4 regions of the Streptomyces sp. NPDC002640 genome follow, and region 1 is predicted to be linked to each of the others. Evidence: riboswitches for the same ligand, from Rfam matches in the RefSeq annotation. Region 1 holds a riboswitch; each other region holds the start of a gene.

Region 1 (7,264 bases):
GGCGCAGAGCGCGGTGCTGCGCCACGTCGACCGGACGGCCCTTCGGCTGCTGGCCGACCCGGCCTTCCCGGCCTGGGTCCGCGCCCTGACCGGCGTCGTGGCCGGCCGGCACTTCCTCACCCGCCGCCTGGAGGAGTGGACGCTGCTCAGGGCGATCGCGGTCGGCGGACCGTGGACGCCCGAGGAACTGACCACTTCCTCCGACTGGTGCCAACGCACCGCCGTGAGCGAGCGGGTGCAACCGTCGCCGGAGGCCCTGGCGCTGCTCGCCGCACACGGCCGCACCCGCCGCGTCCGGAACGCGGCCACGCGTCGCGGGGGAGGGAGCACGCGACCGGCGGGTGTTTGACCACGTCACCGTCCGGCGGGAAGGATGATCACGACCACCATCACCCCCGGACGGGGTGCGGGTCGCCGCCGCCCCGTCCTCCGCTCGCCGCACGTCCCGCGTGCCGGGCGCTTCCGGAGGCCGCCCCATGCACGGTAAGCCCGCACGAATCCGCCGGCGCGTCCGGAACGCCGTGCTCGCGCCGCTCGCCGTGCTCGGCCTCCTCGCGCCGGCCGCCTGCGGCGAAGGGCAACCGCCGGCCGCCCCGCCCACGGCCGGCAAGGCGGAACCGACAGCCGCTCCCGAGGCGGACTCGTCCCCCCGGTTCGCCGCGCTGGAGCGCGAGTTCGACGCGCGGCTGGGCGTCCACGCCGTCGGCACCGGAACCGGGCGCGAGGTCGCCCACAACGCCGACGAGCGGTTCCCCCACGCCTCCACCGTCAAGGCGCTGGCCGCGGGAGCCCTGCTGCGCGAGCACGCGCCCGGCGACCTGGACCGCACGGTCACCTACGCCCGCGGCGACCTGGTCGCGCACTCCCCGGTGACCGAGCGGCACCTCGGCACCGGGATGAGCCTGCGCGACCTCTGCGACGCCGCGCTCCGCGTCAGCGACAACACCGCGGCCAACCTGCTCCTCGACGAACTCGGAGGCCCCCGCGGCCTGCAGGCCGCGCTCGAGGAGATCGGCGACGACGTGACACGCACCGAGCGGTACGAGCCGGACCTCAACGAGTGGACCCCCGGCGCCACGCGCGACACCAGCACGCCGCGGGCACTCGCCAAGGACCTGCGCGCCTACGCCCTCGGGGACGCCCTCGGCGAGGCGGAGCGCGCACAGCTCGTCCGGTGGCTGAGGGCGAGCACCACCGGTACGGAACTCATCAGGGCCGGGGTGCCCGAGGGCTGGGTCGTCGGCGACCGGAGCGGAGCGGGCAGCACCTACGGCACCCGGAACGACATCGCCGTGGTGTGGCCCCCCGGCGACGCGCCCATCGTCGTGGCGATCATGTCGAACCGCCGGGCGGAGGACGCCGACCACGACGACCGCCTGATCGCGGAAGCGGCCGCCGTGGTCGTCGACGAACTGTCGTAGCCGCCCGCCGGCACCGACGACGCTCCGCCCCAGCCCCGGCCCCGGCCTCGTCTGTCGGAGGCGAGGGCTAACCTCGTGGACACCGGGCCGAACCAGGTCGGGGCGGACTCGGACACAGGGGAGGGGCGATGGTGCTGGACGAGCGGCTGGCGGCGTTCTCGCGGGAGCGGCTGGGCGGGTCCGCGGTGCCGGAGGACCTGCGGATCCTGGCGACCGCCCAGTGGGAGGGGAGCGGCCACCCCTTCCAGCGGTACGGCATCACGGTGCTGGAGCCCGGTGAGCGGCACATGCTGACGGACCACAGCTACCTCACCGAGCAGGACCGCCAGGACCCCGACATCATGGCGACCTGCGCGGCGTTCGAGCGGATGACGGAGTTCCTGAAGGTCGTCGCCGTGCACGAGGACGGCCTCTGCTTCGGCTACTGGACGCACCCGCGACAGCGGCAGGACGCGCCCGCGCCGGTCGTCATGGTCGACACCGAGGCTTCCTCCCTGGTGCAGGCCGGGCGGACGCTCTCCGAGGCATTCCTGGGCGAGATCGCCTACGAGGACGACGACCTGTTCGCCGAGGTCGCGGAGGAACTCGCGCGGCTGGGGATACCCGTGTCGGCGAGGTCCTGGGCGGACCTCGCCGAGGCGGTCGCGGACCCCGCACCGGAGGACGTCGCGGAGGAGCTGTACCGCGCGGAGCTGGAGCGCCGGACCGCGTGAGTCCGTACGTCAGGGCCGGACACCGCCGGCCGGGAGCGGCGCCGCGACCCGGAACAACGGCACCGTCACGGCTGGGTGGCCCGGGCGGTGCGGGTGGCGTGCCGGTGGGCCAGCACGGAGAGGGGCACGGCGGCGATCCAGCTGTAGAGGGCCGCCACGGGGGAGAACTGGGCGATCACCACGGAGAGGAGGAAGACGCACGCCTGCGCGGGAAAGGGCGGGAAGGGCTTCCGCCGCCCCGGTTCCCGGGCGATGCGCACGGCCATCACGTACAGCACCAGGGCGGCCGTGCCGATGACCACGCCGTACAGGCCGGGGCCGAGGGGACGGTCGCCGTAGTCGGCCAGCACCCTCGTCGGGAAGGGGATCAGGGAGATCAGCGCCAGGAAGGCGACGTTGCACCAGAAGAGGGTGCCGTTGATCCACTCCGCCTCGCGCAGCACCGAGTGGTGGGCCCGCCAGAACAGGGCGATCACGGCGGCGCTCAACAGGAACGTCCCGACCTGGCCCTGCACGTCGCCGAGCGCGTCCGACAGGGCCCGCCCCCGTAGCCCGTCGGGCACGTCGATGTCGAGCACCAGCAGCGTCATGGCGATGGCCACCACGCCGTCGGTCAACGCGAGAACCCGGTGCTTCGGCAGGTACTTCTGCTCCGGAGCGGCGGCTGTGTGCCCGTGGCCCGTATCCATGCTCCCGTGGTAGCACCACCCGCGTGCCGTCCCCCGGCACCACCGCCACCGGCCGCCCGCGTGTCGTGGACCGGACTCCGGATCAGGGGGTGCCGGGGGACGCGGCGGGCGATAGCCCTGCGGTGGCCGACCGGATCACTCCGTCTCCTTCTCGTGCGGGCTGCTCGCCGGAGCCTCGGCCGGCCGCTCCCTGCCTCCGTCATGACCGGAGACGACCACGACGAGGATGCCGACGACCACGGCCCCGGCGAGAACCCTGCCCGCCGCCCGCAGCGTCCACCCCGGCAGTGAGCCCCCCGGACCGCCCGCACCCCGCCCCGGGGCGCCCAGTCGCTCCGCGCGGCGGGCGGGTCTCAGCAACCGCACCAGCAGCAGCACGGCGACGGGGAGTTGCAGCAGCCACAGCACCGTGCGGGGCCACTCGCCGTACCAGACGTTGGTGCCGTACAGCAGCGTGTGCCACACGCTCAGCACGTACACGACGATCACGAAGCGGTGCAGCCGCCGCCAGGTGGTGGCGCCGATGCGGTTGCGGACGTAGAAGAGCAGGCCCAGCGGCACGGCCAGATACAGGGCCGCCTGGCCGATGGGGATGGCGATCTGCCCGGTCCCGGAGTCGTACCAGCCGGGCACGAAGGAGTCGGCGAAACCGGTCCACAGCCGCTTCAGCCACGTCAACTCGGTCTCGTAGCGGACGAGTTCGGCCGCGAACATCAGCGCGTGCGCGAACATCAGAGCCATCGTCGTCAGGCTCGTGGTGCGGTGCCAGCGCTCCAGGACCTGGCGGGAGACGGGTAATCGGCCGGGTCTCGGCCCCGACAGCAGCAGGCCGAGCATGACCGTGCCCCAGGCCCACAGCAGTCCCGACCACCCGAAGGCCTGGCTGAGCAGGTACATCCAGTACGTGGCCGGGTCGTCCATGAACGGCATGATCGCGACCGTCGCCGACTCGCCGGAGCCCATCCGCGCCCACAGGAACACGAAGACGGCGGCCGTGACCAGGACCGCCGCCGTCGCGTCGGGCACCGCGGCCCGCAGGTCGGTGCGCAGGGTGACCCGGCCGGCCGCGGGTCCCTCACGGACGGGCAGGGCGGTCGTGCCGTCGTCTCCCGACGGCGTCGTGGGCGACATCTGGACCTCCGGTGAGCGCGGGACACCGATGCTCGGTGTGCGGGTGTGGTGGGCGTCACCAGTGTGATCGAGGCGGGTGTGCTTCACCGAGGCGTCATTCGGCCAGTGTGACTCCGGATGACCGGCCGGGCCCTCCTATGGCTGTGGAGCGCTCATGGCCGCCGACGGCATTCGGACAACCAGTCACGCGCCACTGCCGCCGCGGATCGTGCCCCCCTAACCTGATGCCTGCAGTCGGTTCGCGCCTCCTGCCCGGTCAGGCGTCGGGCGGCGCGACGCAAGAGGGAACCCGGTGCGAACCCGGGACTGTCCCGCAGCGGTGAGTGGGAGCGACAGCCGTCGGCAGCACCGGGCCTCTCAGGGACGAGAGCCGGGGAACCGACGGCCCGCAGGCGCTTCGCCGGACCTCCGGAGGGCCGGCCCACGAGTCCGAAGACCTGCCACTGCGCCCGCACCTGGCGTGCGGGTTGTACACGGTGACCTCGTGGACCGGGTTGGCGGTACGGACGGCCGTACAGCGTACGGCACGGGTTGTGCCGCGCCTCCTGCCCTGTCCCGCTCAGCAGTCCGGGACCACGAAGGAGGACGTGTCCGTGACCGTGCGATCCGTCGTGGGCCCCGGGGGATGCGGGGCGCTCCGCCGTGCGACGGGGCGGACCGCATGGTGCTGACATCCGCCGAGGAGCACCCCCTGCCCGGGCACACGCCCGCAGCCATGGTGTCCGGAGTCTGCCACGGCACCCTGGGCGAGCTGTACCAGGGCCCGCTGCGGGCGGGTGGCGAGCCGGACATCGCCGTGGTGTCCTTTCCCGTGGACCGGCACTCCTGGGTGCACTTCACCCCCGGGGCGGAACCGTCGAGCACGTTGCCCGTCGGGGAGAAGTCCGCCGCGGCGGTCGGCCTCTTCCTGCGGCACTTCGGGCTCACGCTGCCGCCGGGCCGCTGGAGCGCCCACTCGGAACTGACGGTCGGCGTGGGAATGGCGAGTTCGACCGCCGACATCGTGGCGACCCTGCGTTGCCTGTTCCGGGTCTTCGGGCTGCCCTACGACCTGGACGTCGTCCTCGGCATCCTGTCGGCGATCGAACGGTCCGACAGCGTCTTCCTCGACGAGTTCGCCCTTCACCTGAGCGGCCGGCATCGCGTGGTGAAGCGGCTGGGCACGGACCTCGGGTTCCACACCGCCTACATCACCGAGCCCGGGACGGTGGACACCTCCGCCGTCACCGCCGAACTCGTGGCGCACTACCGCAGGCGGGGCGAGGAGTACGAGCGGTGCCTGGCCGATCTCCTCAAGGGGTTCGCCTCACGCGACCCCGTCGTCATCGCCCGCGCCGCCACCACCAGCGCCGTCCTCTCCCAGGAGGTGCTGCCCAAGACGACCTTCGACGCCCTGCTCGCCCGCCGCGAACGGTTCGGTGCCGACGGCGTCTTCGTCGCCCACACGGGCCGGGTGATCGGCTACCTCTTCCGCGGCCGCCCCGGCCCCGACGTCAAGGCGGACGTCTCCGCGTTCTTCCGCTCACAAGGCCATCAGTGTTCCTTCGCCCAAGGAGGTTACGGATGATCCACCCCCACATCGCGGACGCCCTGAAGATCCCCGACCTGGTCCGTCTGTCCGACGGCCTCGTCCTGATCCGGTTCGAGTCCATGAAGATCTACTCGGCGCTGGCCGCCGTCCGTCATCTCCTGGAGCGGGGCACGATCCGCCCGGGGCAGACCTTGGTCGACAGCTCCAGCGGCATCTACGCCTACGCCCTGGCACTGGCCTGCCACCGCTACGGGATGCGCTGCCACATCGTCGCGTCGACCACGGTGGACACCACCACCCGGGCCCAGCTGGAGATCCTCGGCGCCACCGTGGAACAGGTCAGACCCTCGCAGAACCTCAAACTGGACCAGGAGTTACGGGTGGCGCGGGTGAAGGAGATCCTGGCCGCCCACCCGGACCGGCACTGGATGCGCCAGTACCACGACGACGTCCACTACCTCGGGTACCAGGAGGTCGCCGACCGCGTCACGACCGCGTTCCCGGACACCCGGCTGACCGTCGTCGGCGGCGTGGGATCGGGGGCGTCGACAGGAGGCATCGTGGAACGCCTGCGTGCCACGGACCCCTCGGTGCGGCTGGTGGGTGTCCAGCCCTTCGGCAGCGTCACCTTCGGCAGCCAGGACCACGACGACCCGGAGGCGATCATCGCCGGTATCGGGTCGTCGATCGTCTTCGACAACGTTCGCCACCACCTCTACGACGCCGTCCACTGGCTGGACTTCACCCACGCCATGTCCGGCACGATCGCCCTGCTGCGCGACCATGCCGTGTTCGCCGGGCTGTCCACCGGCGCCGGATACCTGGCCGCCACCTACGAGACCCGCCGCCATCCCGACCGATTACACCTGGTGATCGGAGCCGACACCGGACACCGCTATGTCGACCGGGTGTTCGCCCGGCACGCGGAAGCACTGGATCCCTCGGCGCTGAAACCGGCCGAGGTGTCCGGCCCCGAGGAGATGTCCATGCCGTGGTCCACGGCGGCCTGGCGGCGCACCGCCGGCCCGACACGACGGAAGGAGCGGGCGGCATGACCATCGCCTGTCTCGAAGCACTCACCTTCGGCCTCGGGCACCTGGTGCGCGCGGCCGACGCACTCGGCGAGCGCCTGCTCCTGCTCACCAGGGACCGCTCCTACTACACGTACGAGCTGCGGCGGCTGCCGGACGACGCCCTCGACGTCGTGGAGACGGACACCTTCGACGTGGAGGCAGTGGCGGACCTGCTGCACCGGACGGCTGGGCTGCGCGGCCTGATCAGCTCGACCGACACCTGGACGCTGGTGGGCGCGGATCTCGCGGAACGCCTCGGTCTGCCGGGGCTCGATCCGGCCGTGCTGAGGCTGACGCGGGACAAGGCGGCCGTCCGCAACCGCCTGCACGGCGCGGGGCTGACGCGCGGACGCGCCGTGGAGGTCACCGGCACGGGGCAACGCGAGCTGCTGCTGAAGGAGGTCGGCCTGCCCGCCGTCCTCAAGGACACGGCGGGCACCGGGAGCCAGAACGTCTGGCTGGCGCGGTCCGAGTGGGAGCTGGACGCGGCCCTGGGCGAGTCGGCCGGGCGGGAGCTGAAAGGGCGGTTGTTCGCCGAGCCGTACTTCAGCGGGCCGGTGTACAGCGCCGAGACCATCACCTGGGCGGGCCGGACCCGGCTGCTGGGCGTCTCCAGCCGGCTGATGTCACCGGAACCGCACTTCCGGGAGGAGATCACCGCGTTCCCCGTCGCCTTCCCCGAGGCGCGGCGCGCCGAGCTGGAGCG
Region 2 (7,264 bases), on a different contig from region 1:
CTCGGGCGCCGCCAGGTTGCCCGCGGACACCACGGGCGCCGCCAGGCCGCCCACAGGTGCAGCGAGGCCGCCACCAGGTGCCGCAGGCGCCGCCAGGCTGCCCGCAGGCGCCGCCGGGCTGCCCGCGGACGCCGCCAGGCCGCCCACAGGTGCAGCGAGGCCGCCACCAGGTGCCGCAGGCGCCGCCAGGCTGCCCGCAGGCGCCGCCAGGCTGCCCGCAGGCGCCGCGAGGCCGCGGCTGGGTGCCGCGAGGCCGCCCTCGGGGGTCGCGGGCGCCACGACTGCCGCCGTTGCCTCGCCTGCCCCCGGCGCCGGCGTGGACGCCGGGGCGGACACCTGCGCCGGGGCGGACACGAGGGCCGCGGCGGACCGCGGCCCCGGGACGGGTGCCGCCGCGGTCCCGGTCGCCGCTGCGGCGAACCGCTGCGCGAGGCGGGGGTGACCGGCCCAGTGGACGTGCAGGTAGGAGGCGTGCAAGGACGGTGAGGCGAAGCCCTCGGGCAGACCGTCGATCTCCCAGGCGGGGGTGGCGGCCGAGGCGGCGGGCGCGGTGACGGTCCGGTGGAACTCGTGCCCGGTGACCCGCTCCCCCGCCCGGGTGAGGAGGGTGTCGCCGGGCGAGAGGGCCCGCGGGTAGCGGAGGGTGAGGCGTTCGGCCATCCGGGCGTGGGCGGGGACGGCGCCGGCCATGGCGGTGTCGTCCAGGGTCTCCGCGAGGTAGAGCAGCCCGGCGCATTCGGCGACGGTCGGCACCCCGGCCCGGACGGCCTCGCGGATCTCGGCCATCAGCGGTCGGTTGGCGGCGAGTTCCGCGGCGTAGACCTCGGGGAAGCCGCCCCCGAGGTAGAGGCCCCGGGTGCCGGAGGGCAGGGCGGTGTCGGTGAGCGGGTCGAAGGGCACGACCTCGCAGCCCGCCGCGGTGAGGAGTTCGTCGGTCTCGGCGTACCGGAACGTGAACGCGCGGCCGCCCGCGACGGCGACGACGGGGCGGGCGGCCCCGGCCGGGGCGGTCACCTCGTCGGCCGGGTTCCAGGCGCGGGCGTCGAGCGGCGGCGCGCTGCGGGCGAGGGCGAGGATCGCGTCCAGGTCGACCTGGCGGCCGATGCTTTCGCCGAGGCGTCGCACGGCCTCGGCGGAGTCGGCGCGTTCCGAGGCGGGGACCAGGCCGAGGTGCCGGGAGGGGGCGGCGATCCCCTCGTCGCGGTGGACGACGCCGAGCACGGGCAGTCGCAGCGCCCGGCGTATCTCGGCGACGTTGCGCCGGGAGCCGGCCTTGTTGAGGATGACGCCGACGACCTCCACGGACAGGTCGTAGGCGGCCATGCCCTCGACGATCGCGGCGGCCGAGCGGGACATGCGGGAGATGTCGACGACCAGGACGACGGGGGTCCGGGTGAGGGCGGCGACATGGGCGGTGGAGGCGAAGCCGTCGCCGCCGATCCGTCCGTCGTGCAGGCCCATCACGCCTTCGACGACCGCGAGGTCGGCGCCCCGGGCGCCGTGGAGGAGGAGCGGCGCGACCCGTTCCTCGCCGACGAGGTGGGGGTCGAGGTTGCGGCCGGGGCGGCCGGTGGCGAGGGCGTGGTAGCCGGGGTCGATGTAGTCGGGGCCGGTCTTGTGGCCGCTGACGGTGTGCCCGGCGTCGCGCAGGGCGGCCATCAGGCCGGTGGCGACGGTGGTCTTGCCCTGTCCGGTCATCGGTGCGGCGATCATGATCCGCGGCAGGCGCCCGTCCGGTGTGTCCCGCGGCCCGGTCGGGTCGGGGGTCACCATTCGATGCCTCGCTGGCCCTTCTGGCCCGCGTCCATGGGGTGCTTGATCTTGGTCATCTCGGTGACGAGGTCGGCCACCTCGAGCAGTTCGGGGGCGGCGCGGCGGCCGGTGACGACCACGTGCTGGCGGCCCGGACGTTCGCGCAGGGCGGTGACGACGTCCTCGACGTCGATCCAGCCCCAGGCGATGGGGTAGGTGAACTCGTCGAGGACCAGCAGGTCGTACGTCTGGTCGGCGAGGCGGCGCTTGATCTCGGCCCAGCCCTCGGCGGCGGCCGCGGCGTGGTCCTCGCCGTCGCCCTGCTTGCGGGTCCAGGACCAGCCGGAGCCCATCTTGTGCCAGTCGACGGGGCCGCCCTCGCCGGTCTCCTCGTGGAGCCGGCCGAGGCGTTCGAGGACGGTCTGCTCGCCGATGCGCCACTTGGCGGACTTGACGAACTGGAAGACCCCGATGCGCCAGCCCTGGTTCCAGCCGCGCAGGGCGAGGCCGAAGGCGGCGGTCGACTTGCCCTTGCCGTCGCCGGTGTGGACGACGAGGAGGGGCTTGTTGCGGCGCTGGCGGGTGGTGAGGCCGTCGTCGGGGACGGTGGTGGGCTGTCCCTGGGGCATCAGGCGGCCCTCTCTCGGACGGCGGTGCTCAGCGCGGCGGCGCTGACCTCGCGGACGGGCAGGTGGTCGGCGTGCAGGCGGGCGGCCAGGTGCGCGGCGAGGCCGAGGCGCATCGGCCCGGACTCGCTGTCGACGACGACGGTGCTGACGCCGAGCGAGGCGACCTGGTCGGCGGCGTGCAGGGAGCGGGCGACGGCGTCCTTGCCCCCGGTGGCGCGGCCGTCGGTGACCACGACCAGCAGGGGGCGCAGCCGTGGGTCGCGGCGGCGTTCGCGGGCGACGACGCGGGCGGCCTCGAGCAGGCCCTCGGCGAGCGGGGTCCGGCCGCCGGCCGGGAGGTCGTCCAGGCGGGCCGCGGCGATGTCGACGGAGTGGGTGGGAGGGAGGGCGAGTTCGGCGGCGGTGCCGCGGAAGGTGATCAGGCCGACCTTGTCGCGGCGGCGGTAGGCGTCCAGGAGCAGGGACAGCACGGCGGTCTTGACCTGCACCATGCGCCTGCGCGCGGCCATGGAGCCGGAGGCGTCGACGCAGAACAGGACCAGGTTGGCCTCGCGCCCCTCACGGACGGCCGTGCGCAGGTCCTCGGGGCGCAGGCGCAGGCGGCCGCCGGGCCGCGTCGTCGCGGTGCGGGCGGAGGCGGCGCGCACGGTCTCCACGAGGTGGAGGGGTCCGCGGGCGTGCCGGCCGGGCCGGGCGGTGCCGACGCGGCGGCCGCGGGTGCCGATGGCGCGGCTCCGGCGGCCGTCGGTGCCCTCGCCGGTGCCGCGGACGGTGAGGAGGCGGGGGCGGTAGGGGGCGGTGGCCTGGACGGTGGTGGTCCGGCCGTCGGCCTTCGGCCCCGTGTCGCCGGGCTTCCCGCCGTCGGGGGTGGCGGGCGTGTCGGTGGGGGCGGTGCCGTCCGTGCCGGAGGTGTCGGCCGCGACGGCGGTGTAGGCCGCGGCGCCGGCGGAGGTGGGCCGGTCGTCCCGGCCCGGCCGGTGGCCGGTGTCCTCCTGGTGGGGGCCGCCGGGGTCCTCCCCCGCTGCCGGGTCGTCGCCGGGGGCGTCGTCCTGCGGGCCGTCCTGGTCGGGGCCGTCGTCCTGTCCGTCCGGTCCCCCGCCCTCCGGCGGGGTGGGCGGGTCCGGGGGGAGTTCGTCGTCGCCGAGGATCCGGTCGAGCAGGTCCTCGTCGAGCCCGGGCGCGTCGAAGGGGTTGCGGCGCCTGCGGTGCGGCAGGGCGAGCCGGGCGGCGCGGCGGATGTCGGCGCGGGTGACGGTGGTCCGCCCGGCCCACGCGGCGTGGGCGACGGCGGTGCGGGCGGTGACGATGTCGGCGCGCAGACCGTCGACGTCGAACGCGGCGCATATCTCGGCGATCTTGCCGAGGGCGGCGTCCGACAGGGTGACCCGGGACAGCCGTTCGCGGGCGGCGGCGACACGGGCGGCCAGGGCCTGCTCCGCCGGCCGGTGGCGGGCGGTGAAGGCGGCGGGGTCGGCGTCGTAGGCCATCCGGCGGCGCACCACCTCGGCGCGGGCCGCGGGGTCGCGGGGCGCGGCGACCTCGACGGTGAGGCCGAACCGGTCGAGGAGCTGGGGGCGGAGTTCGCCCTCCTCCGGGTTCATGGTGCCGATGAGCAGGAACCGGGCGGCGTGCTCCATGGAGAACCCGTCGCGTTCGACGGTGACCCGGCCGGTGGCGGCGGCGTCGAGGAGCAGGTCGACCAGGTGGTCGGGCAGGAGGTTGACCTCGTCGGCGTAGAGGATGCCGCGGTGGGCGCGGGCCAGCAGGCCGGGTTCGTAGGCCACCTTGCCGTGCGAGAGGGCCTGTTCGAGGTGGAGGGAGCCGAGGACGCGGTCCTCGGTGGCGCCGACGGGGAGTTCCACCAGGCGGACCGGGCGGCTCTCCAGGGGCGTGCCGGGGTCGAAGGGGCCGTCCGGGGAGTCGTCGTCCGGGTCCGCGGGGTCGGTGGAGAACCGGTCCTGGGGGTGGACGCCGACGGGCGGCAGCAGGGCGGCGAGCGCGCGGGCCGCGGTGGACTTGGCGGTGCCCTTCTCGCCGCGGACCAGGACGCCGCCGATGGCGGGTGAGATGCCGGTCAGGACCAGGGAGAGGCCGAGGTCGTCGAGTTCGGCGGCGTCGCAGCCGACGATCGCGGAAAAGGGGTAGTGCGAACGCACCAATGGCATGTGAGGCTCCCGCTCGTTTCGCCATCCGTAAAGGGCGGGCGCGAGGCCGGTCTTCGGACTTGCCGAGTCCTCGTGAGCGAGGCTCGGTTCACCGCAGCGGGCCTGTGCCGGATTCTCACCGGGCTTCCCAGATTCTCCCCGTGGACCGTCCTCACCGTTTCCGATGGCTGGGCCGTAGGGGCACCTCGTGCCTGTGATCGACCACGATAGCGTCAGGGGTATGACGATCGGCACGCCCCCTCCCCTTCTTCCCGAAATCGCGGCCCCCCGGGTCACCGTCGTCGGCGTGGCCGCCGACGGTTGGGCCTCGCTGCCCGAGCGGTTGCGGCGGGTGGTGCTGGGGGCGGACGTGGTGCTGGGCGGGCGGCGGCACCTGGCGATGCTGCCGGAGGTCGCGGGGCAGCGCCGGGAGGCGTGGCCCTCGCCGCTGCGGGAGGGGCTGCCGGCCCTGCTGGAGTCCGTCGGCGGGGCGCGGGTGGTGGCGCTGGCCTCCGGCGACCCGCTGGTGTCGGGGATCGGCACGACGCTCCTGGACCTGCTGGGGGTCGGGGCGGTGCGGGTCGAACCCGCGGTGTCCTCGGTGGCGTTGGCGCGGGCCCGGATGGGCTGGCCGTCGGAGCGGTGCGCCGTGGTGACACTGGTCGGCCGTGATCCGCGGTTGCTGCTGCGGGAGTTGGCGCCCGGTCACCGGGTGCTGGTGCTGTCCTCGGACGCGCGGACGCCGGACGCGGTGGCGGCGCTGCTGGCGGGCGCGGGGTACGGGGCGACCGTGATGACGGTGCTCGGTGATCTGGGCGCGGCGACGGAGTCCCGGCTGGCGGCCACGGCGGACGGCTGGCTGGCGTCACCTCCCCAGGACGTGCCCGAACTGCACGTGCTGGCGCTGGAGTTGGCGGGGCCGCCGGCCTACGGCCTGGTCGCGGGGCTGCCGGACGACGCGTTCGAGAACGACGGGCAGCTCACCAGGCGTGATCTGCGGGCCTCGGCGCTGGCCCGGCTGGCGCCCGCGCCGGGGCAGCACCTGTGGGACGTGGGCGCGGGGGCGGGCTCGGTGGGGATCGAGTGGATGCGGGCGCACCCGTCCTGCCGCACCACGGCCGTGGAGGCGAACGCCGGGCGGGCGGAGCGGGTGGCGCGGAACGCGGGCCGGCTGGGCGTGCCGGGGCTGCGGGTGGTGACCGGGCGGGCGCCGGACGCGCTGGCCGGGCTGCCGGCTCCGGACGCGGTGTTCGTGGGCGGCGGGGCGACCCGGCCGGGCGTCCTGGAGGCATGTCTCGGGGCGCTTGGGCCGGGCGGCCGGCTGGTGGTGCACGGGGTGACGCTGGAGACCGAGGCGATGCTGGCGGACGCCTACCGCCGCCACGGCGGGGAGTTGACCCGCCTGGCGGTGGAGACGACGGCGCCGATCGGCTCGTTCACCGGGTGGACGCCGTCGCGGACGGTCACCCAGTGGAGCCTGACGGTGGGCTGAGGCGGGGGCGGGCGGGGTCGTAGAGGAACGATTCCCCGCCGGGGGCCGGGTCGAGTGCCCGGCCCACCAGGATGACCGCGGCCTGCCGCAGCCCGGCCTCCTCGACGGCGTCGGCGATGCCGGCGACGGTGCCGCGGAGCACCGACTCCTGCGGCTGGCTCGCCCGGTGCACGACGACGACGGGGCAGTCGGGGCCGTACTCGGGCTCGATCTCCGCCATCAGGTCGCGGATCCGGGTGATGGCGAGGTGGAGCACCAGGGTGGCGCGGGTGGCGGCGAACGCGGCGAGCGACTCGGCGCCGGGCATCGGCGTGGACCGGGCCCGGGTGCGGGTGAGGACCACCGACTGGGCCAGCAGCGGCACGGTCAGCTCCCGCCCCACCACGGCGGCCGCGGCGGCGTAGGCGGGCACGCCGGGGGTGACGTCCCAGGGCACGCCCTGCGCGTCGAGGCGGCGGGTCTGTTCGGCGAGCGCCGAGTAGAGCGAGGGGTCGCCGGAGGTCAGCCGCACGACCTGCTCCCCCGCCCGGTGGGCGGTGACCAGGTGCTCGGTGATGCGGTCGAGGTCGAGCCGCTGGGTGTCCACCAGCCGGGCGCCCGGGGCGCAGTGGTCGAGGACCTTCGGGTCGAGGTAGGTGCCCGGGTAGAGGACGGTGCCGGCCTCGGCGAGCAGGCGCACGGCGCGGACGGTGAGCAGGTCGGCCGCTCCGGGGCCGGCGCCGACGAAGTGGACGGTCACGGCTTCACCCACCGCGGGGTCCAGACGCGGCCGGTCGCCGAGACGCGGGTGCCGGAGGCGCCGACGATGAGCAGGCACCGCATGTCGATGGTGGCCGGGTCGAGTTCGCCGAGCGTGGTGACGGTCAGTTCCTCGCCGGCGCGTCCGACGTCGCGTCCCACCACGACCACGGTCTCCGGCTTGCGGTGTTCGAGCAGGACGCGGCGGGCGGTGGCGATCTGCTCGGTCCTCGACCGGGAGGCCGGGTTGTAGACGGCCAGCACCAGGTCGGCCTCGGCGACGGCGCGCAGCCGGCGTTCGACGACCTCCCAGGGCTTGAGCCGGTCGGAGAGGCTCATGACGGCGAAGTCGCCGCCGATCGGCGCGCCGGCCCGGGCGGCGACGGCCTGGACGGCGCTGACGCCGGGCAGCACGCGCACCGGGACTTCCCGGTAGGCGGGGTCCTCGGCGGCCTCCAGGACGGCGGTGGCCATGCCGAAGACGCCGGCGTCGCCGCCGGAGACCACGG
Region 3 (7,264 bases), on a different contig from region 1:
CGCGGACGTGCGGGGCGCGACGGCTCGACCGGGGGCCTCGTCCCCCGGGAACCGGCCGTGCCGACCGGCGCCGGCGACGAACCGGGCGGCCCCGTCGACGCCCTCGCGTTCCACGACGGGGACGCCCGCCGCTCCTTCCGCCCGCAGCGCGTCCGCGAGGGGCAGGTCCAGGCCCGCGTAGACGGAGGCCCGGTCGGTCAGCATGCACAGCGAGGGGAACGCGGCGATGGTGGCGGCGAGTTCACGGGCCACCCGGACGGCGTCCCCCGGTTCGGTGACGCGGTTGGCGAGGCCCATGGCGTGGGCCTCCTCGGCGGCGACGGGGCGGCCGGTGAGGATGAGGTCCAGGGCGCGGCCGAGGCCGACGATCCTGGGCAGGCGGGCGGTTCCGCCGTCGATCAGGGGCACTCCCCAGCGTCGGCAGAAGACGCCCATCACGGCGTCGCGTTCGACGACGCGGAGGTCGGCGAGCAGGGCCAGTTCCAGTCCGCCGGCGACGGCGTGCCCGGTGACGGCGGCGATCAGCGGCTTGGTGAGGTGCGTCCGGGTGGGGCCCATGGGGCCCGGCGCCGCCCCGTCCGGGGTGAGCTCGTTGCGGCGGGCGGGGTCGGCGACGGCGGTGAGGTCGGCGCCCGCGCAGAAGGTGCCGCCCGCGCCGGCCAGGACCGCGACCTTCCGTTCCGGGTCGGCCTCGAACTCCTCGAAGACGCGCTCGAGTTCGGTGGCCATGGGCCCGTCCACCGCGTTGCGGCGGTCGGGGCGGTCGAGCCACACGGTGGTGACGGGGCCTTCGGTCTCGACCCGTACGTCGGGCACGGGCACCTCCGGTTCTCGGGGCGGGGGGACGATTCGTGTGACGGGCCGCGTGCGGCTCAGACGTGGAGTTCCGGCGGCAGGCCGGTCCACCGGAGGGGTTCGGGCAGGTGGCGGGTGTCGTTGTACACGAGCAGGGCGGGGGGACGGTCGGGGCTGTAGCGGATGACGGTGAGGGCGGCGTGGGCGTGGTGGAGGCCGATCCAGCGGCCGGGCGGCGCGTCGAGGGCGGCGCGGACGAGCCGGCCGATGAGGAAGTTGTGGGTGATCACCAGTTCGTGGCGGGGTGTGTCCTGGTCGGCCGGGCCGGTGAAGCGGTCGAGGGCGGCGCGGGCGAGCGCCGGGCCGTGCTCGCGCTCCGGGGCCGGGAAGGACGCGAGGAAGGTGAGGATCCTGTCGGCGGAGGCGGGGTGGAGTTCCTCACGGGCGGGGAGGTGGGGGACGTAGTCCCCGGCCGGGTCGCACGGGTGGGCGGGGACGCCGCCGAGCCGCCCGGTGATCAGTGCCGCCGTCTCGGTGGTCCTGGGCAGGGGGCCGTGGTGCACGGCGGCGAGGGGGACGCCGCTGTCCCGCAGGCGGGTGCCGAGGAGGGTGGCCTGGTGACGGCCGCGCTCGGTGAGGGACGCCTCGTCGGCGTCGGCCTCGCCGTGGCGGGTGAGGTAGAGGTAGCGGTCGGACCCGGTGGACAAGTGGTGTCTCCCTGCTGATCGCGGCGGGATCCGGCACCGAACCAGTCTGCACGCGACGGTAGTTGACGGCTCTGGTGTCGGACGCGGAAGCCCGCGTCGCGGTTCCGGGCTGGCGTTCGACCCGTTTCCTCGCTCTCGCCCGCCTCGTTGGGCATGCGTCGAAGAAGCCCGGGCGGACGAGGCTTTGCAGGCGGGCGGCGGGACGAGGGCTGGTGTTCGCCGTCGGGGGCCGGGCCGGTGCAACGGGCCGACGCGCGGTGCCTCCCTCTCCGCCCCTACGAAGGGAAACGCCCCGGTGCGAGTGACCGACATCCAGCGATGCGACGTGCGCCCCGGACTGCTCGTCGAGTGGACGCTCAGTCCGGACACCGTCGAGGCGGCCGCCGGCCTGCCGGAGGACGCGCGTCCCCCGGCGTACGTGCAGGAGTCGCACATCAGGACGGCCCGGTCGGTGCGCGAGGACGGTCTGTTCGTCCCGACCTGGGTCGGAGCGGCGTTCGACGTCCCTGGGATGGTGGACCTGGACGCGCTCCAGCACGCCCTGCACACCTGGACGTCGCGGCACGAGACGCTGCGCAGCGGGTTCCGCTGGGACGGGGGCGCGATGCGCCGGTTCACGCTGGACGCCGAGGCGGTGCGCCTGCGGCGTGAGGTGGTCGGCGAGTTCGGCGACCCGCGGCGGCTGGCCGGCCATCTGCAGGACCGGTTCGACGTGGCCGCGGACGCGCTGGACTGGCCGAACTTCATCTACGCGGCGGTGGTCCGGGAGGACTGCACCAGCGTCTACATGGCCTTCGACCACAGCAACGTGGACGCCTACTCGCTGCACCGCATCCCCGCCGAGGTGCACGAGTTCTACGCGGCGGCCGTGGAGGGCCGGGCGGTGGAGCAGCGGCCCGCGGGCAGTTACGTCGACTTCTGCGAGGCCGAGCGGGCGGACGCGGACCGGGTGGACGACGGTCACGAGATCGTGGCGCGCTGGCGGGAGTTCGTCGCCCGGTGCGACGGGCGGCTGCCCAATTTTCCCGTCGACCTGGGGCTGGAGACGGAGGGCAAGCTGCCCACGCAGAAGCTGATGCAGGACATGCTGGGCGGGGCGGGCGAGGCGGCGGGCTTCGAGGCGTACTGCCGGCCGTTCGGCGGTTCCCTGGTGGGTGTGCTGGCCGCGACGGCGGTGATCGTGCGGGAGATCGCGGGCACGGACGTGTACCGGACGGTGGTGCCCTTCCACACCCGGGCCAAGTCGCAGTGGCAGGACTCCGTGGGCTGGTACGTCGGCGGGGTGCCCATCGAGGTGGACCTGTCGGACGGGGCCGGTTTCGAGGAGGCGCTGCGGCGGGTGCGGGCGGCGTTGCGGGAGAACCGGCGGCTGGCGCGGATGCCGATCGCGCGGGTGCTGCGGCTGCTGGGGGCGGAGTTCCGGCCCACCTCGCCCGACCTGTACTCGATCGTGTCGTTCGTCGACGGGCGCACGGTGCCCGGGTCGGAGCGGTGGGACGAGCTGCACGCGTACGGGCTGCTGAGGGTGTCGTACGGGGACCAGGTGTGCGTGTGGGTGAGCAGGGTGCACGAGGGGTTGCAGTTCGCCGCCCGGTACCCGGACACCGGTCCGGCGCTGCGGAGCATGGAGCGGTACCTGGAGCGGCTGCGGGAGCTCGTCGCGGAGGTCGCCCGTGCGTCGGCCGGCGAACGGGAACCGGGGGCACCGGTGTCGGCCGGGGCGCGGGAACCGGGGGCCCTGGTGTGAGACGGGCGGTGCCCGGATAGGGTGGGGCTCCACCAACTCGTGGCGCAGGAACCCGGTGCGATTCCGGGGCGGTTCCGCCACTGTGACGTTCCCCTCCCCGGGGACGCAGCCAGACACTGGCCACGGGTTGTCCGACCGTCGTACGGGGCGAGAACCCCGAGGGAGGATCACGGCCTTGACCGTGCCTGTTGCCCTGCTGTCCACGTCCGACACCGATCTGCTCTCCGCGCGGGCCAGTGGCGCCGCGTACGCGTGGGCGAATCCGTCCCGGGCCTCCGACGAGGAACTCGCCGCCGCCGTGGAGGGTGCCGCCCTCGTGGTGGTGCGGCTGCTCGGCTCCCCGCACGACCTGTGGCCGGGGCTGGCCGCGGTCCGGGAGCGGGGGACGCCGCTGGTGGTGCTCGGCGGCGAGCTCCAGCCGAGCGCCGAGCTGATGGAGCACTCGACCGTCCCGGTGGGGGTGGCCGCCGACGCGCACCGCTACCTGGCGGAGGGCGGCCCGGCCAACCTGCGGCGGCTGCACGCCTTCCTCTCCGACACCGTGCTGCTGACCGGTGAGGGCTTCGAGCCGCCGGAGGCCGTGCCGCTGTGGGGGTTCGCCGAGCGGGCGCCGCGCGACCCGTCGCTCCCCCGGGTGGGGATCCTCTACTACCGGGCGCACGAGGCCGGCGGGAACGCGACGTTCGCGCACGACCTGGCGGACGCGGTGGACGCCACCGGTCTCGCGGTGGGCGTGCCGGTGTTCGCGGGGTCGCTGCGGTCGGCGCCGGACGAGCTGTACGCGGCGCTCGGCGGGTTCGACGCGCTGGTGGTGACCGTGCTGGCGGCCGGTGGCAGCGTCCCGGCGTCGGCGGGTGCCGGGGGCGACGACGAGGCGTGGGACGTGGAGCGGATGGCCGCTCTGGACGTCCCGGTGCTGCAGGGGCTCTGCCTGACGAGTTCGCGGGCCGAGTGGGAGGCGTCGGAGGACGGCGTCACGCCGCTGGACTCGGCCAGCCAGATCGCCATCCCGGAGTTCGACGGGCGGATCATCACCGTGCCGTTCTCCTTCAAGGAGATCGACCGGGACGGGCTGCCCCGCTACGTCGCGGACCCCGAGCGGTGCGCCCGGCTGGCGGGGATCGCGGTCAACCACGCCCGGCTGCGGCACGTCCCGAACGGGGACAAGCGGATCGCGGTGGTGCTGTCGGCGTATCCGACCAAGCACTCCCGGATCGGCAACGCCGTCGGTCTGGACACGCCCCGCTCCGCGGTCCGGCTGCTGCGCCGGCTGCGGGAGGAGGGCTACGACCTGGGCGCCCCCGGTGAACTGCCCGGGCTGGACCTGCCGGACGACCAGGAGGCCGGCGACGCGCTGATCCACGCGGTGATCGCGGCGGGCGGGCAGGACGAGGAGTGGCTGACCTCCGGGCAGCTCACCGACGCCCACGTGCGGATCACCGCCGACCAGTACGCGGCATGGACGGCGGACCTCCCGCAGGGGCTGCGGGAGGCGATGGCCGAGGCGTGGGGTCCCGCCCCGGGCCGGCTCTTCGTCAACGAGGCCGGGGAGATCGTGCTGGCCGCGCTGCGCGCGGGCAACGTGGTGGTGCTGGTGCAGCCGCCGCGCGGCTTCGGGGAGAACCCGGTGGCGATCTACCACGACCCGTCGCTGCCGCCGAGCCACCACTACCTGGCCGCCTACCGCTGGCTGGAGAACGGTTTCGGCGCGCACGCGCTCGTCCACCTGGGCAAGCACGGTTCGCTGGAGTGGCTGCCGGGCAAGAACGCCGCGCTGTCGGCGGAGTGCGCCACCGACGCGGCGCTCGGCTCGCTGCCGCTGGTCTACCCGTTCCTGGTGAACGACCCGGGCGAGGGCGCGCAGGCCAAGCGGCGGGCGCACGCCACCGTCGTCGACCACCTGATCCCGCCGATGGCACGCGCCGAGTCCTACGGCGACATCGCGCGCCTGGAGCAGCTGCTGGACGAGCACGCGAACATCGCGTCGATGGACCCGGCGAAGCTGCCGGCGGTCCGGGGCGAGATCTGGTCGCTGATGCGCGCCGCCGAGATGCACCGGGACCTCGGGCTCGAACAGCGCCCGGACGACGAGGAGTTCGACGACTTCCTGCTCCATGTCGACGGCTGGCTGTGCGAGATCAAGGACGCGCAGATCCGGGACGGTCTCCATGTGCTGGGCGAGGCCCCGGAGGGCGAGGCGCGGGTCAACCTGGTGCTGGCGATCCTGCGGGCCGCCCAGGTGTGGGGCGGGGTCGGCGGGGCGGTGCCCGGGCTGCGGAAGGCGCTGGGCCTGAAGGACGACGAGCGGCTGGAGTCGGTCGACGGCGTGGAGGCGCGTGCGCGCGAGCTGGTGGAGCGGATGGAGGCCGCCGGCTGGAGCCCCGGGGCGGCCGCCGCGCTGCACGACGATCCCGAGGTGCGGCGGGTGCTGGAGTTCGCCGCCGAGCAGGTGGTGCCGCGGCTGGCGCGGACGACGGAGGAGCTGGACCATGTGGTCCACGCGCTGGCCGGCGGGTACGTGCCCGCGGGCCCCTCGGGGTCGCCGCTGCGCGGCCTGGTGAACGTGCTGCCGACCGGGCGGAACTTCTACACCGTCGACCCCCGGGCGGTGCCTTCGCGGCTGGCCTGGCAGACCGGTCAGGCGATGGCCCGGTCGCTGGTGGAGCGGCACCTCCAAGACACCGGGGAGTATCCGAGGTCGGTCGGCCTGTCGGTGTGGGGGACGTCGGCGATGCGGACCTCCGGCGACGACGTCGCGGAGGTGCTGGCGCTGCTGGGCGTGCGGCCCGAGTGGGACGAGGCGTCCCGGCGGGTGTCGCGGCTGGAGGTGGTGCCGCCGGAGGAGCTGGGCCGCCCCCGGATCGACGTGACGGTGCGGATCTCGGGCTTCTTCCGGGACGCCTTCCCGCACGTGGTGGCGATGCTGGACGACGCGGTGCGGATGGTCGCCGCGCTCGACGAGCCCGACGACGCGAACTACGTGCGGGCGCACGCCCGGGCCGACCTCGCGGAGCACGGGGACGAACGCCGCGCCACCACGCGGATCTTCGGCTCCAAGCCCGGTTCCTACGGCGCGGGCATCCTGCAGCTGGTGGAGTCCGGCAGCTGGCGTGACGACCGCGACCTGGCCGAGGTGTACACGGCGTGGGGCGGGTTCGCGTACGGACGCGGTCTCGACGGCGTGCCGGCGGCGGACGACATGCGCGCCAACTACCGGCGGATCAAGGTGGCGGCGAAGAACATCGACAGCGCCGAGCACGACATCGCGGACTCCGACGACTACTTCCAGTACCACGGCGGCATGATCGCCACCGTGCGCGCGCTGACCGGCGCGGACCCGAAGGCGTACGTGGGCGACTCCACCACGCCGGACGCGGTGCGCACCCGCACGCTGGCCGAGGAGACCGCCCGGGTCTTCCGGGCGCGCGTGGTCAACCCGCGGTGGATCGCGGCGATGCGCCGGCACGGCTACAAGGGTGCCTTCGAGCTGGCGGCGACGGTGGACTACCTCTTCGGCTTCGACGCCACGGCCGGCGTGGTGCACGACTGGATGTACGAGAAGCTGGCCGCCGAGTACGTGCTGGACGAGGAGACGCAGGAGTTCCTGCGGCGCTCCAACCCGTGGGCGCTGCACGGCATCGTGGAGCGGCTGCACGAGGCGGCGGAGCGCGGCCTGTGGGCCGAGCCCGACCCCGCGACGCTGCAGGCGATGTCCGAGGTCTACCTGGAGGTCGAGGGCGAGCTGGAGGAGCGGTCCGAGTGAGCGTGGCGGTGCGGGTGCGGATCCTCGGCATCGGCATGGGGCCGCGGCACCTGACGGCCGAGGTCGTGGAGGCGCTGCGGGACTGCGACTACGCGGTGGCGGCCCGCAAGTCCGAGGAGGACGGGCTGCTGGAGCTGCGGCGCGCGGTGTGCGCGGCGCACGGCGTGGAGCTGGTGGAGGTGCCCGACCCGGAGCGGGACCGCCGGGACCCGAAGGACTATCCGGGGGCGGTGGCCGCCTGGCACGAGGCCC
Region 4 (7,264 bases), on a different contig from region 1:
GGCCGGGGCGCGAGGCTGACGCCGTCGAGGACCAGCCGCCCGTCGAGGTCGCGGCTCACCCGGTCGGCGGCGAGGGTGGGTTCCGCGGTGGGCGGCGTGCCGGCGGGCCGCCGCCGGACCGGGGCCGTCATCGCGTCCTCCTGGTGCGGTACAGGACCAGGACGAACGCCGGGACGCCGACCAGCGAGGTGACCACGCCCACCGGCACCTCCTGGGGGTCGAGGACGGTACGGGCGAGGGTGTCGGCCCAGACCAGGAACACCGCCCCGGCGAGTGCGGTGACCGGCAGCAGCCGGGCGTGCCCCGGGCCGACGAGGGCGCGGGCGGCGTGCGGGAGGACCAGGCCGACGAAGCCGATCGCGCCCGCCGAGCTGACCAGCGCGGCGGTCAGCAGCGCCGTCACGGACAGCAGCACCAGCCGGGTCCGGGCGACCGGGACACCGAGCGTGGCCGCGGCGTCCTGGCCGAAGGCGAAGGCGTCCAGACTGCGCGCGTGGCCCAGGCACACCACGAGGGCGAGCGCCAGGACCGCGGCGCACAGCCCCACCTCGGTCCAGCCGGCCCCGCTCAGCGAGCCGAGCAGCCAGAACAGCACGCCCCGGGTGGTCTCCGCGTCGGCCGCCGTCGTCACCACGAACGAGGTCAGCGCGGAGAACAGCTGCATCGCCGCCACCCCGGACAGCACCACCCGGTCCGTCGTCCCGCCGAGCGTGTGGCTGAGCAACAGCACCAGGGCGAACGAGCCGACCGCGCCGAGGAAGGCGCCGCCGGACAGGGACAGGACACCGCCGCCCGCGCCGACGACGATGACCAGGACGGCGCCGGTGGACGCCCCGGAGGAGACGCCCAGCACGAACGGGTCGGCGAGCGGGTTGCGCAGCAGCGACTGCATCACCGCGCCGCAGACCGCGAGCCCGGCGCCGCACACCGCGGCGAGCAGGGTGCGCGGCAGCCGCAGGTCCCAGACGATGCCCTCGCGGATCGCGGTGAGGTCCGACGCGCCCCCGCCCAGGCGGGAGGCGACCACGGACCAGACGTCGCCCACCCCGACGGACGCCGGGCCGATGGTGATGGCCACGGCGACGGACAGGGCGAGCAGCGCCAGTCCGCCGCCCACGCCGGCCACGACGGGCAGCGCCCCGGTGGCCCTCCGCGTCGCGGGGACGGGGGAGGGGCGCAGGGACGTGGTCATCCGGCGAGCCCGTGCTCGCGCAGCGCCGCGGCCACCTTCTCGACGCCCTCCACGGTGCGGATCGTCGGGTTCATGGCCTGCCCGCTGAGCAGCACGTACCGCTTCTCCCGCACCGCCTTCAGGTTCCTGGTCGCCGGATGCGACTCCAGGAAGGCGATCTTGCCGGCGGCCGACTCGGCGGTCTGCGACCTGCGGGTGAGGTCGCCGAGGACGAGCAGGTCGGGGTCGCGGTCGGCGACGGTCTCCCAGTTGACCTGGGGCCATTCCTGGGTGCTGTCGTCGAGGACGTTCTTCGCGCCGAGCGCGTCGGTGATGACGCCGGGGGCTCCGCAGCAGCCCGCCATGTAGGGGGACTCCTGGTTCGCGAACCAGTACAGGACGGTGGTGTCCCCGGCGTCGATCCCCGAGGAGGCGTCGGCGACACGGCTCCGCAGCCGGTCGACCAGCCGCTCGCCGCGCTCCTCCACGCCGAAGACGCGGGCCAGTTCCCGCACCTCCCGGTAGACCGTGTCCATGGTCAGGGGTTCGGTGCGTGCGCCGTCACCGCCGCCGCTGTTGTCCTTGCCCTCGCAGTCGGCGGGCGACAGGTACGTCGGCACGCCGAGCTCGGTGAACTTCTCGCGGGGGGCCACGCCGCCCTTGCCCAGGGTGGACGTGAAGGAGGCGGCCACGAAGTCCGGTTCGGCGTCCAGTACGCGCTCGAAGGACGGCTGGTTGTCGGCGAGCCGGGGCACCCCGGTGCCGGCCTTCTCCAGTCCCTTCATGACCGGATCGGTCCAGGTGGCGGTTCCCGCCATGCGGTCCGCGAGGCCGAGCGAGAGCAGGATCTCGGTGGTGCCCTGGTTCAGGGACACGGCCCGCCGCGGCGGAGCCTCGACGGTCACCCGCTGCCCGCAGTTCTCGAACGTGACGGCTTCCGCGCCGGAGCGGGCGGAGCCGCCTGACCCGGCGGACGCGCCGGAGCCGGTCCCGGAGGCGGAGTCGGAGGCGGGGCCGGAACCGCAGGCGGTGAGCAGGAGCGCACCGGTCAGGAGCAGGGCGGAACGGCGGGCGGGGCGTGACAGATGCACGGCAGAGGCTTCCTCGGCGTCGGACCCATACGCGGGGTCGCGTGGACGTTCGGTCGCCAGCAGGTCTTCGGACTCGGGATCACCCCGGCGAGGCGCCTTCCCGGACCCGGCCGTGACCGTCGTCCAGTGGCTGCTGCCTCGCCCGTCACCCTTACCGCTGCGCGTCAGTTCCGGTCTCTCACCGGATTCCCTGACCCGTGGACGCGGACGACCGCGTCCACGAGTGCGACTGGCGTTCGGAAGCTACCACGCCGCGCTCGAGCGGCCCGCGGCGCCCTGGGCGAACCCGCGCCGCGACGCGTGGTTCCCGCGGCCGAGGCGCCGGCAGCCCGCACGAGACGGAGGCGGAGTGGCGGGCCCCGGCGGGGGAGGGGTCAGCTCTCGTGGAGGGCCTTCTTCAGGGCGTCGACGGCCAGGTGGCGGGCGACGTTCGCGGCACGGGTGTCGCGCAGGCTGTCCAGGAGCAGGAAGTCGTGGACCATGCCGGCCACGCGCACGGAGGTGACGTCGACGCCTGCCTCGCGGAGCTTGTTGGCGTACTTCTCTCCCTCGTCGCGCAGGACGTCCGCCTCGTCGGTGATGACGAGGGTGGGCGGCAGGTCCTTGAGCTGCTCCAGGCTCGCCCGCAGGGGGGCGGCGTACGGCTCGGTGCGCTGCGAGGGCTCGGAGTACTGGTCCCAGAACCAGATCATGCCGTCCCGGGTGAGGTAGTAGCCCTCGGCGAACTGGTGGTACGACGGGGTGTCGAAGTCCGCGTCGGCCACCGGGTACAGCAGGACCTGCGCCTTCAGGTCGATGCCGCCGCGCTCCTTGTTCATCAGGGCGAAGACGGTGGACATGCAGCCGCCCACGGACTCGCCGGTGACCGCGACACGGGAGGTGTCCAGGCCGTGGTCGGAGCCGTTCTCCAGCAGCCACTGTCCGACGGCGTAGTTCTGCTCCACCTGGGTCGGGTACTTCGCCTCCGGGGCCCGGTCGTACACCGGGAACACCCCGGCCGCGCCGGCGCCGACGGCCAGTTCGCGGAAGAGCCGGTCGTGGGTCTTCTCGTCGCCGAAGACCCAGCCGGCGCCGTGGATGTAGAAGACGACGGGCAGCGGGCCGGTGGCGCCCTTGGGCCTGATGATGCGGGTGCGGACCGTGCCCCACTCGCCGGCGTCGACCTCCACCCACTCCTCGTCCACCTCGGGCCGGGGCACGCTCGCGTCGCTCTGCAGGCCCAGGAGGATGTCGCGGCCCTGCTCCGGCGGCACCTCGTAGATCCGGGGGTGCGGGTCGGTCGCCTCGGCCAGTTCCTTCGCCGCCGGTTCCAGGAAGGGCGTGACGGGCGCGGGCAGATCGCTCATGCGGACTCCAGGTGCTCGGGCGTCCGGCGGCCACGGGGTGGTGGTCCGGACGCGCACTCCCCCCTGCTCCTCCTCCATGATCCCGGCCGCCCGCCCCCACGCAACCCGGCCGGGCGCCCGCGGACGCGGGGACCCGGCCGGGCGGTGGACGTCAGCGGCGCGCGGGCGTGGTGGGGTCCGTGTCCGCCGGGGGCAGGGCGGAGGGGGAGGCGGAGGGGGCGAAGGGGCCGTGGAGGGCAGCCCACTGCAGGAGCAGCACGGTCTTGCCGTCGGTGATGCGCCCGTCGAGGGTCATCGCGAGGGCCTCCGTGAAGGGCAGTTCGAGGACCTCGATGTCCTCGCCCTCCTCCTCCACGCCGCCTCCGGCTCCCGTGCGGTCGCCGGGGGTGTAGGGGGCGGCGAAGAAGTGGAGGCGCTCGGTGACCGAGCCGGGGCTCATGTACGCGTCGAGCACGTGGGTGAGCGGACCGAGGACGACGCCGAGTTCCTCGGCGGCCTCGCGGCGGATCGCCGTCTCCGGGTCGTCCGCGTCGAGCAGCCCCGCCGCGGCCTCGACGAGCATGCCGTCCGGGTGGTCGTTGACGTAGGCCGGGTAGCGGAACTGACGGGTGAGCAGGACGCGCCCGCGCCCGGTGTGGTAGGGCAGGACCACGGCGCCGTTGCCGCGGTCGTACGTCTCGCGCACCTGTGTCTCCCAGCGGCCGTCGCGGCGCCGGTAGTCGAACGTCGTGCGGCGCAGGACGTGCCAGCCCCGCGAGGTCAGTTCGACGTCGCGGACCCGGACGCCGGGGTTGCGGTCGAGGTGGCGTCCCGCCCGGTCGAGGCCGGTCCGGCCGCGGTGGTCGGGGACGTCCACCCCGGGCCGGGGCGTCACGCCTCCACCCGCCGGCCGAGGACCGGGATCTCCGCCACGTCGTGGTAGACGGGCAGGCCGCGGCGGCGTGCGAACGCGACGTCCTGGTCGGCGCCGACGGACTCGCCGGGCAGCCGCAGCACGGCGTCGCAGCGGGCCAGCAGGCGCTCGGCGGTCGGGTACAGCACCTCGTCGGCGAGGGGGTCGGTGGGGCCGGCGCCGGCCGAGTGCAGCACGGGCAGGGCGATCCACTCGCCGATGACGGGAAGGTGTCCGGCGGCGAACACGGGCCAGGCGGCCGCTTCGAGGCGTTCGAGGTTGGCGGCCATGGCCGCCGGGTCGCCACCGGTGCCGGAGCGGTAGGGGCCGGCGATGAGGATGAGGAGCGGCTTGTCGGTCATGGGCGCTACGATACATGCAGAAACGTGCAAGAACGGGAGAGAACAAGGATGCTGGCTGCCGAACGACGGGACCACCTGCTGGATCTGCTGGCCCGGCGGGGCAAGATCGTCGCCAAGGAGGTCGCCGCCGAGCTGGGCATCTCCGAGGACTCCGTGCGGCGTGACCTGCGCGATCTGGCGAGTGAGGGGCTGTGCCAGCGGGTCTACGGCGGGGCGCTGCCCGTCTCGCCGGCCGTGGTGGACTACGGCGCCCGGCAGAGCGTGGCCCCGGACGGCAAACGCAAGGTCGCCGCGGTGGCCGCCGGGCTGGTGCGGCCGGGCGGCGCGGTGATCCTCGACGGCGGCACCACCGCGCTGGCCGTCGCCCGGGCGCTCCCGCGCGAGCTGGACTGCACCGTGATCACGCACAGCCCGACGATCGCCGTCGCCCTGCTCGCCCACCCGCGGACCGAGGTCTTCCTGCTGGGCGGCCGCCTCTTCAAGCACTCGGCGGTCGCCTGCGGCGCGGCCGCGGTCGAGGCCGCGCGGAACGTCTCCGCCGACCTCTTCCTGCTCGGCGTCACCGGCGTGCACCCCGAGGCGGGGCTCACCACCGGCGACGCCGAGGAGGCGGCGATGAAGCGGGCCCTGGCGGCACGGGCCGCGGACACCTACGTCCTCGCCTCCTCCGAGAAGATCGGCACCGCCTCCCGGTTCCGGGTCCTGCCCTGGGAGGAGATCAGCGGACTGGTCACGGACCGGAGCGCGGACGACCCGGTGCTCGAGCAGCTCACACGGAGCGGGGTCGAGGTCCTGCCGGCCGGGTGACGGCAGGCGGGGTGACGGCGGGGTCGGTGACGGCGGGGTCCGCCTGGCGGATCCGGGCTTCTGGGGGCCGCCCGGAGGTCATCGGCCCATTCCTTCCAGCAGGGCGAGGGCGGTCTCGGCCGCGGCGAGGTCCTGCGGACCGATACCGATGAGCTTGGCGACCGTGATGTCGTCCGGTGTCCGCCGTCCGGGGACCAGGCCGGCCAGGACCTCGCCGATCTCGCCGTCGACGCGGCCCCGTGTGACCTCGCCGCGGGTGACGGCCGCGTGAACGTCGCCGAGGCGGAGGGCGAGGTCCCGGCTGTCGACGAGGACCCGAGTGGCGCGGCGCAGGCACGCGCCGTCGAGTTCACGCTTGTCCGGGTCGTCGGCGCCGAGGGCGGTGACGTGCTGGCCGGGGCGCAGCCAGGAGCCGAACAGGACGGGGGTGGGGCTCGCGGTCGCGGTGACGACGATGTCCGAGTGGCCCACGGCCCGCTCCGGATCGGAGGTCGCCACGACGTCGACGCGCGGCAGGTCCCGGCCGAGGCGATCGGCGAGGGCGACCGCACGGCCGTGGTCGCGGCCCCAGACGTGGAGCCGGCGGACCGGGCGCACCAGGGCGAGCGCGCGGGCCTGGAGTTCGGCCTGTCTGCCGGTGCCGAGGACGGTGGCGCGGGTAGCGTCCGATCGGGACAGGGCGCGGGCGCAGACGGCTCCGGCGGCGGCCGTGCGGAGGTCGGACAGGTGATGCTCGTCCTCCAGAAGGGCGGTGACGGCACCGGTCGAGGCGTCGAAGAGCGCGACGAATCCGCCGCCCTCCGGCAGGCCGCGTGTCCGGTTCCCCGGGAACCAGTTGGCCACCTTGACGAGGAAGTGGCGGCCCCCCGGCAGGTGGGCGGCCTTGACGTGGGCGTCGCCGCCGTCGGCGACGGGCAGCACCATGACGGGCGCCCGGGCGCCTTCGGTGGTGCTGAACGCGGTGAAGGCGTCGGCGACGGGTTCCACGAGGTCGGCGAGGCCCACGGCCGCGCGGATGCGGTCGGCCGGGTAGTGGCGGAAGCCGGGCATGGTGGTCCTCACTCGGGCAGGGTGTCGAGGACGCCGCGGGCCACCGGGCTCACGTCGCCACCGACCCGCACGTTGTGCAGCGCGTCGGGGTGTCCCTGCGGCAGGACGGTGAGCCGGCTCGGACGGCCGGTGAAGCGTCCCTGTCGCAGGACGAACTCCTTCTCCACGGGTACGACGCCGTACCGGGCCAGGTACGCGCCGACGCAGCCGGCCGCGCTGCCGGTCGCCACGTCCTCCAGGACACCGTCGTTGTTCCAGTGGCGGCCTTCCAGCGCCTTGACGTCGAGCAGGTAGGCGAACTGCGCGCCGTACCGCCCGACCAGGGCGGCGAAGTCGCGACGGACGATCCTCGCCCCGGCCAGGCCCATGGTCACCGGCACGACCAGGTACCGCAGCCCGGTGGAGACGACGGCCGGGGGGAGACCGGCGAGGACCTCCACCGGCAGGTTCAAGGCTGCCGCGACCTCCGCCCTCTCCTCCGCCGGCACGGTCGCGAGGAACTCGGGCGCTCCCTGGTCCAGCTCCGCGTGGAAGCCGGTGGCGGT

What was found. A riboswitch is a leader RNA that binds a small molecule or an ion and turns the genes downstream of it on or off. The one in region 1 is predicted to bind cobalamin.
Region 2: linked by a shared signal. The riboswitch ahead of ACWD3O_RS23795 (VWA domain-containing protein) and the one ahead of ACWD3O_RS12970 (GHMP family kinase ATP-binding protein) in region 1 are both predicted to bind cobalamin.
Region 3: linked by a shared signal. The riboswitch ahead of cobN (cobaltochelatase subunit CobN) and the one ahead of ACWD3O_RS12970 (GHMP family kinase ATP-binding protein) in region 1 are both predicted to bind cobalamin.
Region 4: linked by a shared signal. The riboswitch ahead of ACWD3O_RS10630 (ABC transporter substrate-binding protein) and the one ahead of ACWD3O_RS12970 (GHMP family kinase ATP-binding protein) in region 1 are both predicted to bind cobalamin.

The regions. Positions count from the first base shown of each region.
Region 1 is NZ_JBSFVZ010000008.1:63,805-71,068, reverse strand. It holds gene ACWD3O_RS12995 (hypothetical protein) at 1-349, shown strand, start outside; gene bla (class A beta-lactamase) at 477-1,421, shown strand; gene ACWD3O_RS12985 (hypothetical protein) at 1,550-2,134, shown strand; gene ACWD3O_RS12980 (TMEM175 family protein) at 2,200-2,823, opposite strand; gene ACWD3O_RS12975 (ferric reductase-like transmembrane domain-containing protein) at 2,959-3,954, opposite strand; cobalamin riboswitch at 4,173-4,412, shown strand; gene ACWD3O_RS12970 (GHMP family kinase ATP-binding protein) at 4,616-5,521, shown strand; gene ACWD3O_RS12965 (cysteine synthase family protein) at 5,518-6,540, shown strand; gene ACWD3O_RS12960 (ATP-grasp domain-containing protein) at 6,537-7,264, shown strand, end outside.
Region 2 is NZ_JBSFVZ010000019.1:101,262-108,525, forward strand. It holds gene ACWD3O_RS23785 (cobyrinate a,c-diamide synthase) at 1-1,773, opposite strand, end outside; gene cobO (cob(I)yrinic acid a,c-diamide adenosyltransferase) at 1,767-2,381, opposite strand; gene ACWD3O_RS23795 (VWA domain-containing protein) at 2,381-4,546, opposite strand; cobalamin riboswitch at 4,574-4,707, opposite strand; gene cbiE (precorrin-6y C5,15-methyltransferase (decarboxylating) subunit CbiE) at 4,767-6,017, shown strand; gene ACWD3O_RS23805 (cobalt-precorrin-4/precorrin-4 C(11)-methyltransferase) at 5,989-6,756, opposite strand; gene ACWD3O_RS23810 (precorrin-2 C(20)-methyltransferase) at 6,753-7,264, opposite strand, start outside.
Region 3 is NZ_JBSFVZ010000019.1:88,805-96,068, forward strand. It holds gene ACWD3O_RS23740 (crotonase/enoyl-CoA hydratase family protein) at 1-816, opposite strand, end outside; gene ACWD3O_RS23745 (histidine phosphatase family protein) at 873-1,502, opposite strand; gene ACWD3O_RS23750 (condensation domain-containing protein) at 1,798-3,249, shown strand; cobalamin riboswitch at 3,257-3,388, shown strand; gene cobN (cobaltochelatase subunit CobN) at 3,431-7,012, shown strand; gene cobF (precorrin-6A synthase (deacetylating)) at 7,009-7,264, shown strand, end outside.
Region 4 is NZ_JBSFVZ010000006.1:135,743-143,006, reverse strand. It holds gene ACWD3O_RS10640 (ABC transporter ATP-binding protein) at 1-131, opposite strand, end outside; gene ACWD3O_RS10635 (FecCD family ABC transporter permease) at 128-1,192, opposite strand; gene ACWD3O_RS10630 (ABC transporter substrate-binding protein) at 1,189-2,262, opposite strand; cobalamin riboswitch at 2,304-2,486, opposite strand; gene ACWD3O_RS10625 (alpha/beta hydrolase) at 2,637-3,608, opposite strand; gene ACWD3O_RS10620 (NUDIX domain-containing protein) at 3,760-4,482, opposite strand; gene ACWD3O_RS10615 (DUF4406 domain-containing protein) at 4,479-4,862, opposite strand; gene ACWD3O_RS10610 (DeoR/GlpR family DNA-binding transcription regulator) at 4,911-5,669, shown strand; gene ACWD3O_RS10605 (ornithine cyclodeaminase family protein) at 5,748-6,731, opposite strand; gene ACWD3O_RS10600 (PhzF family phenazine biosynthesis protein) at 6,728-7,264, opposite strand, start outside.